Trichocoleus sp. FACHB-46: one gene and its partner. The protein of the gene in region 2 interacts with the protein of the main gene of each other region in a pairwise test. Links are inferred from orthologs where the notes say so. Each region holds a gene or a part of one and is shown on either strand. Other genes may lie near its edges.

Region 1 (2,909 bases), 160 kb from region 2 along the record:
TGCCCTACTCAACTCAGCCAGGATGCTAGAGCAGAGCCAACTCAGCGAGAACAGTCTTCAAGGCTGCGACAACATCGGTGGGTGGATCACAGAGCGGTAGCCGGGAAGGGCCTACCTCCCAACCTCGAAGTTTCATAGCTGCCTTGACAGGAATTGGATTTGTCGTCAAAAACAAAGCCTTAAATAAAGGGAAGAGGCGCAGATGAATTTGTGTGGCTGCCTGAACTTGTCCTTGTTCAAACGCTTGAATCATTTGTTGCAGTTCTGGGCCAACGATATGGCTGGCAACACTGACTACACCTTTAGCTCCTACAGCAAGCAAGGGTAAGGTCAAGGAGTCGTCCCCTGCATACATTGTAAATTCTGGAGGGGTCAATCGTCGAATTTGACTGGCTTGATCTACGTTACCACTGGCTTCCTTGATTGCCACAATATTAGGAATGTCAGCTAAGCGGGCCACGGTTTCGGGTTGTAGGTTTTGCCCCGTCCGACCTGGCACGTTATAGAGCATTAAAGGTAGATCAGGACTTGCTTGTGCGATCGCCTTAAAGTGTTGGTAGAGCCCTTCTTGGGGTGGCTTATTGTAGTAAGGCACAACCTGCAAAGACCCGTCTAAGCCTAGCTTCTCGGCTTTTTGGGTGGCAGCGATCGCTTCTTGGGAAGAATTCGAGCCAGTGCCTGCCATTACCTTAGCTTTGCCTGCGACTGCCTTTTGCACTACCTGAAACAGCTCGTACTCCTCATCCCAACTGAGAGTCGGAGATTCGCCTGTAGTGCCACACACAACCAGGGTATCTGTTCCATTATCGGCTAAATAAGCTGCTAGTTGCTCTGCAACAGAATAATTAACCGTGCCATCTGCTTTAAATGGCGTGAGCATCGCAGTGAGAACGCGTCCAAAATCTACCACGCTCTTTCAACTTCTCCTCATGATGAATAGGTCAGGAATTTTTAGCTGTGAGTCAGCAGTTGTCCTCATCAAGTCGCTAAGGCAGGAGCCGCAGGCTGAAGCAGATTTCTTGCAACCAGTAATTCAGCAATTTGCACTGCATTAAGAGCCGCTCCTTTGCGAATCTGGTCTCCGCTCAACCAAAGTTCTAACCCACAGGGATGAGACAAGTCTTGACGAATTCGACCCACCAAAACTTCGTCACGGCCACTCGCTTCAATGGGCATCGGGAAATAATTAGCTTGCCAATCTTCAACTAATTTGACCCCAGGCGCTTGGCTCAACAATTCTCTAGCCTGAGCCACATCAAAAGGTGCATCAAACTCTAGGTTAATCGCTTCTGAGTGAGCCCGGAGTACGGGAACCCGTATGCAAGTTGCCGTGATTCTGAGATCGGGAGCACCGAAGATTTTGCGAGTTTCATGCACCATCTTCAACTCTTCTTCGCAGTAACCCTGATCAGTCAGCTTAGAGTTGTGCGGGAATAAGTTAAAAGCTAGCGGGTAAGGAAAAACTTCACTAGTAGGAGTTTCACCTTGCAAGATTGCTTTGGCTTGAGTTTTAACTTCTTCCATTGCCCGCGCACCCGCGCCGCTGGCAGATTGGTAAGTAGCTGCCACAATCCGCTTAATGGGTTGAATTTGGTGCAATGGCCAAATGGCAACTGACATCAAGATAGTAGTGCAGTTGGGGTTGGCAATGATGCCTTGGTGCCTAGCAGCAGCGTCCGGATTAACCTCTGGAACGACCAATGGTACTTGGGGGTCCATGCGAAAAGCACTGGAGTTGTCAATCACGACTGCTCCTGCTGCCACTGCCTTGGGTGCCCAAGCTTTAGAGATCGAACCTCCAGCGGAAGCTAGAACTAAATCTACATTGGCAAATGAGTTTTCGCCGACGGCTTCGATGGGTAATTCTTCGCCTTGAAAGGTGAGGGTGCGTCCAGCCGACCGAGGAGAAGCCAGTAGCTTCAGCTCGGAGACTGGAAATTGGCGACTTTGCAACAACTCAATGAGTTCCGTCCCAACTGCACCCGTTGCTCCCAAAATAGCGACTTTATAAGACTGACCCAAATTAATTGCCTCCTGTGATACCGATAATTTTTGCGATTGAACAAAAAATATTTGAAGAAATATAAGGTTAGAGCTAGGTCTTTACAGGTAAATCTAAGAGTCGGTTGGCTAACTTTGCTGGATTTTTAGCTGTTGGATCTGCTAGCTCACAAGGCTTTTTATAAGATTTTCTTTTGTTTAAGATTTATTAGATGAGGTTAGATCATGAATTTAGAGGTTTTCTTAGTGATAAGTCTCAAAAATTGAGGTTTCAACATTTTAACGGATTTTGTTCGGACTGAAAAATAGCTCGCCTTGTCTAAGTAGGAGTCTCAGCACTCCTCAACTAAGATCTTCGCATAAGACTGGGTTTTATCCGCTTAACTTTGTGCTCTGAGGTGCGATCGCTGCTGAGCAAAGCTAGCTGTAACAATACGGGCACTAGATTGAGGGGCAAGAGCACTAAAGTCATTGGGTGCCTTTGAGTGCTACTCTGCCAAAGAACAGCCCAGATGAACTTTAGATCAAATTTAATTCATCTCGTTCATGGCTGGTTAGGATCGGTTAGGATAGCTAATTGCAGTTAAGCGAAATTTCCCCGAATTGCTGAACTGAGCTCTTTCGCTCTGACCTTTGGTTAAGTGATAGAGCAGGTGATTAGTCCTGTGAAAGCTAAGTCATACCGATCGCCCTGAGTATGCCCGGAGTACTTAATGCCTACAGTAATCAAGTTGTTGCTGGGCCAAGGGCTGACCTTTAATGTCAGGGATTGCTCAAGGAAACCTGTGCTTTAGGGCACTGTATCACAAACCTCAATCCCTGTTGAACCAGAAAGTTTAGTTGTCTAAAAACTGCAGAGCCAATGAAAGTTACCCAGGAAAAACTTCCCGCCAGTCAGATTGGTTTGG
Region 2 (6,377 bases):
GTTCGGGCAGGACATTAAGGAAGATAAAGGCAACAACACCATGCTGCCGCCAGAAGGATTTCCTAGCGACATCAGACCTCGGATTCCAATGGCTTCTCTACGCTTAAGCGGACTTCCACCTAAAGCTTGGCCAATTCGAGACGGAGTAATTCGGGTAGGCAGCCAAGGAGATAATGATTTGGTTTTACCAGAAGCTGGAGTTTCTCGATACCATGCCAAAATTTTCTATAGAGATGCTTCAGATCAGCCAGATAACCAGCCAGCCTACATCCTGCAAGATGTGTCTCGATATGGAACTTTCATTTTAGGGTCAAATGGCTGGCGAAGAATCCACCAACAGGAAGTCTCTTTGCGCTCTGGAGTTCAGCTAAAATTTGGCAATCCTAATGGGCAAGCGTTAGAGTTTTTGATCGAGCGCCCAACTTCTGAGGAAAACCACATCTAAGCCAATTGGCCTAAATTTCAATTGCTTGCGGAACTTCCAAAAATCGGCGTGTAGCTACCCACGTCAAATGCAATCAGGAGTAGCACGATGAGAAACGGAACTATGCACTCAGACTATTTCGAGCACTCTCAATTCCAAGTTGAACTAGATGATTTACTAGAGGCTACTCTGAGCATCGATACTCCTTACCCTTGGAACATCGCAGACCCGGAAGCAGCGTCCTATCTGGAAAAGCTAGAGCAAGGATTTTCTCTAGATAACTGGCCTGAGGATGAAGTAGCAGCGCGATCGCAGGACTTCTTCGCTCGTCTAGATGGAATTTGGGCACAAAATTCTCTATCGCAGCGTTTTGCTACCTGGGCTCCTCAAAGTGTTTTAAACGCGATTGTGCAGCAAGCTCAAAAGCTGGTTGCTAGCAATTTGTCTCTCGCTGAGCAGCTAGTTCAGTGCGTGCAGCAAAGCTTACCTAATTGGGATGCTGATGACCTGCAAGTCTTAGCACGTCCGCTGGCTTATGCGATGCGGGGTGTAGAAGCAGAAACCACTGAAGTTGTGGAGTCTACGCTTAAGGCAGTGCGACCCGTAAGTTGGGAAGAGCTATCAGAACTGGAGCAGGCCCGTCTGAGCCTGTCGATCGCTCGTTGTGCTTTGGCTCAGCTGCATCAAACTGACAGCGCTCAAACTGATGAGAGTTGTGAATGATGAGCTAGGCATTGATAGTCTCCGTTGAGTTTTAGGTATAAAAGATTGCTTTCAATGATTCTATTCAAGCATCCTCTGAGAACTGCATCATCGCCCAACTGGGCGAACTGAGCTAAAAGTTCAAAGGCTAAGGAGACTTGGAAAGCCGAGTAGCAAAGTTTTGAGAGCGTGTCGGTGACAGTTGTCGAGCCTTGAGGATTGCTGCTGCCAAAAAAGCATAAGAGACAACTCCAACGATCATCAGCAGTAGAGCGTTAATGGTACCAGCTGCATTCCATAAAGCATGCAGGATCGCTGCGGTAAGATAGCCGATGCTGAGAATGAACCAACGTTTTCTAGGTTTGAGCACAGTGAGACCTACAAAATAACCTAGGTAGCCACTGTAAGCAATATGACCAGCCACAGAGCCCAGAACTCGTGGAATTAAGAGTTGGAGACCTTCTAGGGAACTAGACTGCTGCTCAATGTCTGGAACGTATTGGCCCAAAGTTTCTACTAGCGTAAATCCAGCGGCGGCAGCGGTGCCCAACAAAATGCCATCTAGAGGTTCCCAAACGCCAATTTGTTCTCGCCAGGGCGATCGCAGACAGCGACCGAGCCAGTAAGCTAGCAGGACGGGCAGAGCTTTTAGCAACTCCTCCATCAAGCCAGCCCCAAAGAACATGCTAGTGATGAGCCTGAGAAAACTAGTAGACTCATCTGGAATTGGTAAACGACCGGGAAGCACTTGGCGAAACAGCACAATGAAAGTCGATAGAATGGGACTCCGCAAAATGAGCACCATGACGCCTAGAGCCCCTAGTAGCACCCACCACGGCTTTCTTTTACCGCAGAGCTGATAAACGAGATAATAAGCTGCCCCGACTAGGTAGGTAGCAAGCAGCAGATTAAAGGCGACTGGCTGACCCACAGCGGCAAACATAAGCACGACAAAGCCGACTGTGACGATACCAGGAACTAAGTAGGCTTTGTGCGCTAGCTCTCTTCCAGTCGAAAGAATAGGAAATAGTTGCGTTAAAGTGACCGAGTCTGTCGCTACTAACCGAGGGCTTCTTAAGGGCGGTGCGGTGGCAGCAGACTGGAAGGGCACAGTATGGCTAGGCTGTGGCACGACCGCTAAATGGGAAGCAGCTGAAGGCTCGACTAAATGACACTCAAAAATAAATTCTGGGCCGTTACCACCGAGCCCAATGCGATCGCCGACCTGCAAAACTTGGCACCCCTGTAAGCGCTGTCCATTTAAGTAAGTGCCATTGGCGCTATTAAGGTCGCAAATTTCCCAGAGCGGTTCTTGAACTTGAGTTTTGAAGTTGAGGATGGGACGGATTTGAGCATGTCGTCGTGACACCATCCCAAACAAACTTGAGTCTAAAACAATCTGGCAATAAGTATCTCGTCCAACCGTTACTGATTGGGTGCGCGACAACGGGTAGCAAGGAGAATTCCGTTCTATAGAAGTTGCAGAAGGAACTTGCCAGAGGAAGGCGACGTAAGGATCTTGATCCGTCATCGTCACGAAGGCTGGGTTTTAAAAGCTAGGCTTATCTTGCCACACTTTCACTGGTTTGCCCTGGCATCTCGAACCGCTGCCAAGAAAAAGACTACAGTCAACGGGATGCTAATGGCCAGAATAATTCCGGTGACTAGTCCACCTAGATCTGGTTTTCCAGAAGATAGCTCAAATACAGAGCCAACCGCAGCGATCGCGGCTACGCAAGAACCGCCCAAGAATACACCACTTTTCGGGGTCAATGCTATTCAACCTTTAATCAAGCAACAATAGTAAAGAATAGATGCAATCAGTCACTAATGCTTAAAGAATGTAGGGCGGATCTATAAATAGCCCTTCAAATAGCCCTTCGGTCAATCACTAACTCAGCAACACTCTGGGCTTGATTCTGTGATTACGATTAACCTCTATGAGAGATTTGCAGGTTCGCGTACAAGCTCACGTAGAAAAATCTCATAGAGGCTACAGCGTCATTTCCGAATTTAGACAATCGCCCTAAGCAACAGGCTTCACAGCCTGAGCCGAAAACCCATACTTAGCCAGCTCTTGATTGAGTGCTAGGCCATTCTCGACTCGGTCTACAAATAACACACCGTTTAAGTGATCCATTTCATGCTGAATCGCCCGAGAGAGTAGTCCAGTTGCAGTTAGTTTCTGTGGCCGTCCATACTCGTCTTTATAAGACACCTCGACTGCCGCAGGTCGTTTGACATCTAGATAAACCCCTGGAATGCTGAGGCAGCCTTCTTGAGCTACACAAATATCGCGGCCCATGTGCTTGACGCTGGGATTGATCAAGATCAGCGGTTGATTAGTGGGGTCATCTGGTTCGCAATCTATGACAATCAGTTGTTTCTGCACAGCTACTTGGGGAGCAGCCAACCCAATACCATCAGCGCTGTACATGGTTTGGAGCATTTCACGTACTAAATCGCGGATTTCTGCATCCACTTTATTAATTCGCTTTGCTGGCTGGCGTAAGACGCGATCGCCAAGATGGTGAATTTCCAGAGGCGGATTATCTAACTTTTTCTTTTCGACAAGAACCTCAGAAGTCATGAACGTATGCTCGCAATTAGGGCTAAATTCCGGAATGATTCCGCTTTACATTCATCTTATCAACCCTTGCTCTGGATTGCCTGGGTAGAAAATGCCTAATTTGCGATCGCACCCGGCTGAACTGGGATTGCTTTAAAGACAAAAGAGGTGTGGTTTACCACACCTCTTCTCAATTAACACTAGTTGTCGATTCAACCTTTACTCAAGAGCAAGTTGAAATCAGCTTGGTTTCCAGTGGCCTCACTCTAAACTGTGAAATGGTTTTCGATGGAAACATTGAGCGTGTAACTATCATTCGCCGTGAGCGGTGTACCCGTGATTCCGCTGCCAATGGTGTTGGTTGACTCAACCTTGGCAACTCCAATAACGTAACGCCCTGGGGCATTAAAGTTATAGGTCAGATATGAATCATTCAAGGACGAACTACCAGCATCAGGGCTACCAGCATCATCATTTGTTGCTAAGAGAGTACCTCTGTTGTCAAAGAGGAATATCTCGGTATCCAAAGCCGCAGTACCACCCTGATCGGCAAAGTCAATATCAAAGATACCTTGGACAGAACCTTGCCCTGAGGCACTACCGATAATAAACGAGTAGTAGTCAAAGGAGCCATCTCCCCTAACTGAGACAGAGGTGTGCGGAATGGTTGTAGCAGCAGTGATGTTTTCGTTGGCGGCTAAGGAGAAATTAGAATCAATGCTCTGAGCCACGATCAAATTTACTGTCGCTGTCGCATTGCCGCCTGCGCCATCACTCACTGTGTAAGTGAAGCTATCACTGCCATTAGCGCCACTAGTAGCGTTGTAGACATAGGTACCATCAGGTCTAGCCTCCAAGCTACCACGGGTTGGCTGGGTGGTACTGGCGATCGTTAGGGTTCCCTCAACATCCGTATCATTGGCTAACAAGGTACCAGGAATGATGGTGGTTGAAGTCGTAGCATCTACTACTAATAGGTCAGCCGAAGCTTTGGGTAAGTCGTTGACAGCAGCAACCGTGATATTGACTGTGGCAGAAGCCGTTCCCCCATTGCCATCACTGATGGTGTAGGTGAAGCTATCAGAGCCGTTGAAGTTGGTCGTCGGGGTATAGCGGAAGGTACCGTTGTTGCTGATAACGGAGCCATTCGCAGGATTGGTATTTCCGGTAATTGACAGAGTGTTGCCCTCAACATCAGTGTCATTCGCTAGGGCTGCGATCGTGACTACTGTATCTTCGTTAGTTGTGACCGTATCACTGTTGGCAATCGGAGCATCATTGACCGGGGTGATGGTGACATTAACTGTGGCAGAAGCAGAGCCACCATTGCCATCACCGATGGTATAGGTGAAGCTGTCTGTGCCATTCGCATTCGCATTGGGCGTGTAAGTGAAGACGCCGTTGTTGCTGACCACAGAGCCCCGAGTGGGATTGACAGAGACCCCTGTAATCGAAAGGGGATTGCCTTCTACATCCGTGTCATTGGTCAGGACAGGGATGTTGACCTGTGTGTCTTCAGTGGTGCTTGCTGTATCGCTGATGGCAATCGGAGCATCGTTGACTGGAGTGATGGTGACATTAACTGTGGCAGAAGCAGAGCCGCCATTGCCATCACTGATGGTGTAGGTGAAGCTGTCTGAGCCATTCGCATTCGCATTGGGCGTGTAAGTGAAGACGCCGTTGTTGTTGACCACAGAGCCCCGGGTGGGATTGACAGAGACCCCTGTAATCGAAAGGGGATTGCCTTCTACATCCGTGTCATTGGTCAGGACAGGGATGTTGACCTGGGTGTCTTCAGGGGTGCTTGCCGTATCGCTGATGGCAATCGGAGCATCATTGACCGCGTTAACCGTGATGTTGACCGTTGCCGAGGCAGAGCCGCCATTGCCATCACTGATGGTGTAGGTGAAGCTGTCTGTGCCATTCGCATTCGCATTGGGCGTGTAAGTGAAGACGCCGTTGTTTTGGCTCAGGCTACCCTTGGTCGCCAGAGAGAAATTACTAACACTCAGAACATCGTTTTCAGCATCGGTGTCATTAGCAAAAGCATTAATCGTGACCACTGTGTCTTCAGGGGTGCTTGCTGTATCGCTGATGGCGATCGGAGCATCATTGACCGCGTTAACCGTGATGTTGACTGTGGCCGAGGCAGAGCCGCCATTGCCATCACTGATGGTGTAGGTGAAGCTGTCTGTGCCATTCACATTCGCATTGGGCGTGTAAGTGAAGACGCCGTTGTTGTTGACCACAGAGCCCCGAGTGGGATTGACAGAGACCCCTGTAATCGAAAGGGGATTGCCTTCTACATCGGTGTCATTGGTCAGGACAGGGATGTTGACCTGGGTGTCTTCAGGGGTGCTTGCCGTATCGCTGATGGCAATCGGAGCATCATTGACTGGGGTGATGGTGACATTAACTGTGGCAGAAGCAGAGCCGCCATTGCCATCACTGATGGTGTAGGTGAAGCTGTCTGTGCCATTCGCATTCGCATTGGGCGTGTAAGTGAAGACGCCGTTGTTTTGGCTCAGGCTACCTTTGGTCGCAAGGGAGAAATTACTAACACTCAGAACATCGCCTTCAGCATCCGTGTCATTGGTCAGGACAGGGATGTTGACCTGTGTGTCTTCAGTGGTGCTTGCTGTATCGCTGATGGCAATCGGAGCATCATTGACCGCGTTAACC

What was found. The genes of interacting proteins can lie anywhere in the genome.
Region 1: the proteins of def (region 2) and H6F72_RS17665 interact in binary tests that used the Escherichia coli proteins (3 or more experiments, as listed by UniProt). The link is inferred for Trichocoleus sp. FACHB-46 from one-to-one orthologs.

What each region holds. Positions count from the first base shown.
Region 1 is NZ_JACJOD010000030.1:261,179-264,087, forward strand. It holds H6F72_RS17665 (aspartate-semialdehyde dehydrogenase), read right to left. Parts: upstream 2,023-2,909; coding sequence 979-2,022; downstream 1-978. Other genes in the region: dapA (4-hydroxy-tetrahydrodipicolinate synthase), read right to left, coding at 26-910; tig (trigger factor), read left to right, coding at 2,864-2,909.
Region 2 is NZ_JACJOD010000030.1:96,737-103,113, forward strand. Bases 1,935-4,835 are described here. They hold def (peptide deformylase), read right to left. Parts: upstream 3,717-4,835; coding sequence 3,153-3,716; downstream 1,935-3,152. Other genes in these bases: H6F72_RS16975 (PrsW family glutamic-type intramembrane protease), read right to left, coding at 1,935-2,657; H6F72_RS16980 (hypothetical protein), read right to left, coding at 2,705-2,899; H6F72_RS16990 (S-layer family protein), read right to left, coding at 3,962-4,835. Outside these bases: H6F72_RS16965 (CHAT domain-containing protein), read left to right, coding at 1-445; H6F72_RS16970 (hypothetical protein), read left to right, coding at 533-1,147; more of H6F72_RS16975, read right to left, coding at 1,275-1,934; more of H6F72_RS16990, read right to left, coding at 4,836-6,377. UniProt on the Escherichia coli protein: Removes the formyl group from the N-terminal Met of newly synthesized proteins. Requires at least a dipeptide for an efficient rate of reaction. N-terminal L-methionine is a prerequisite for activity but the enzyme has broad specificity at other positions.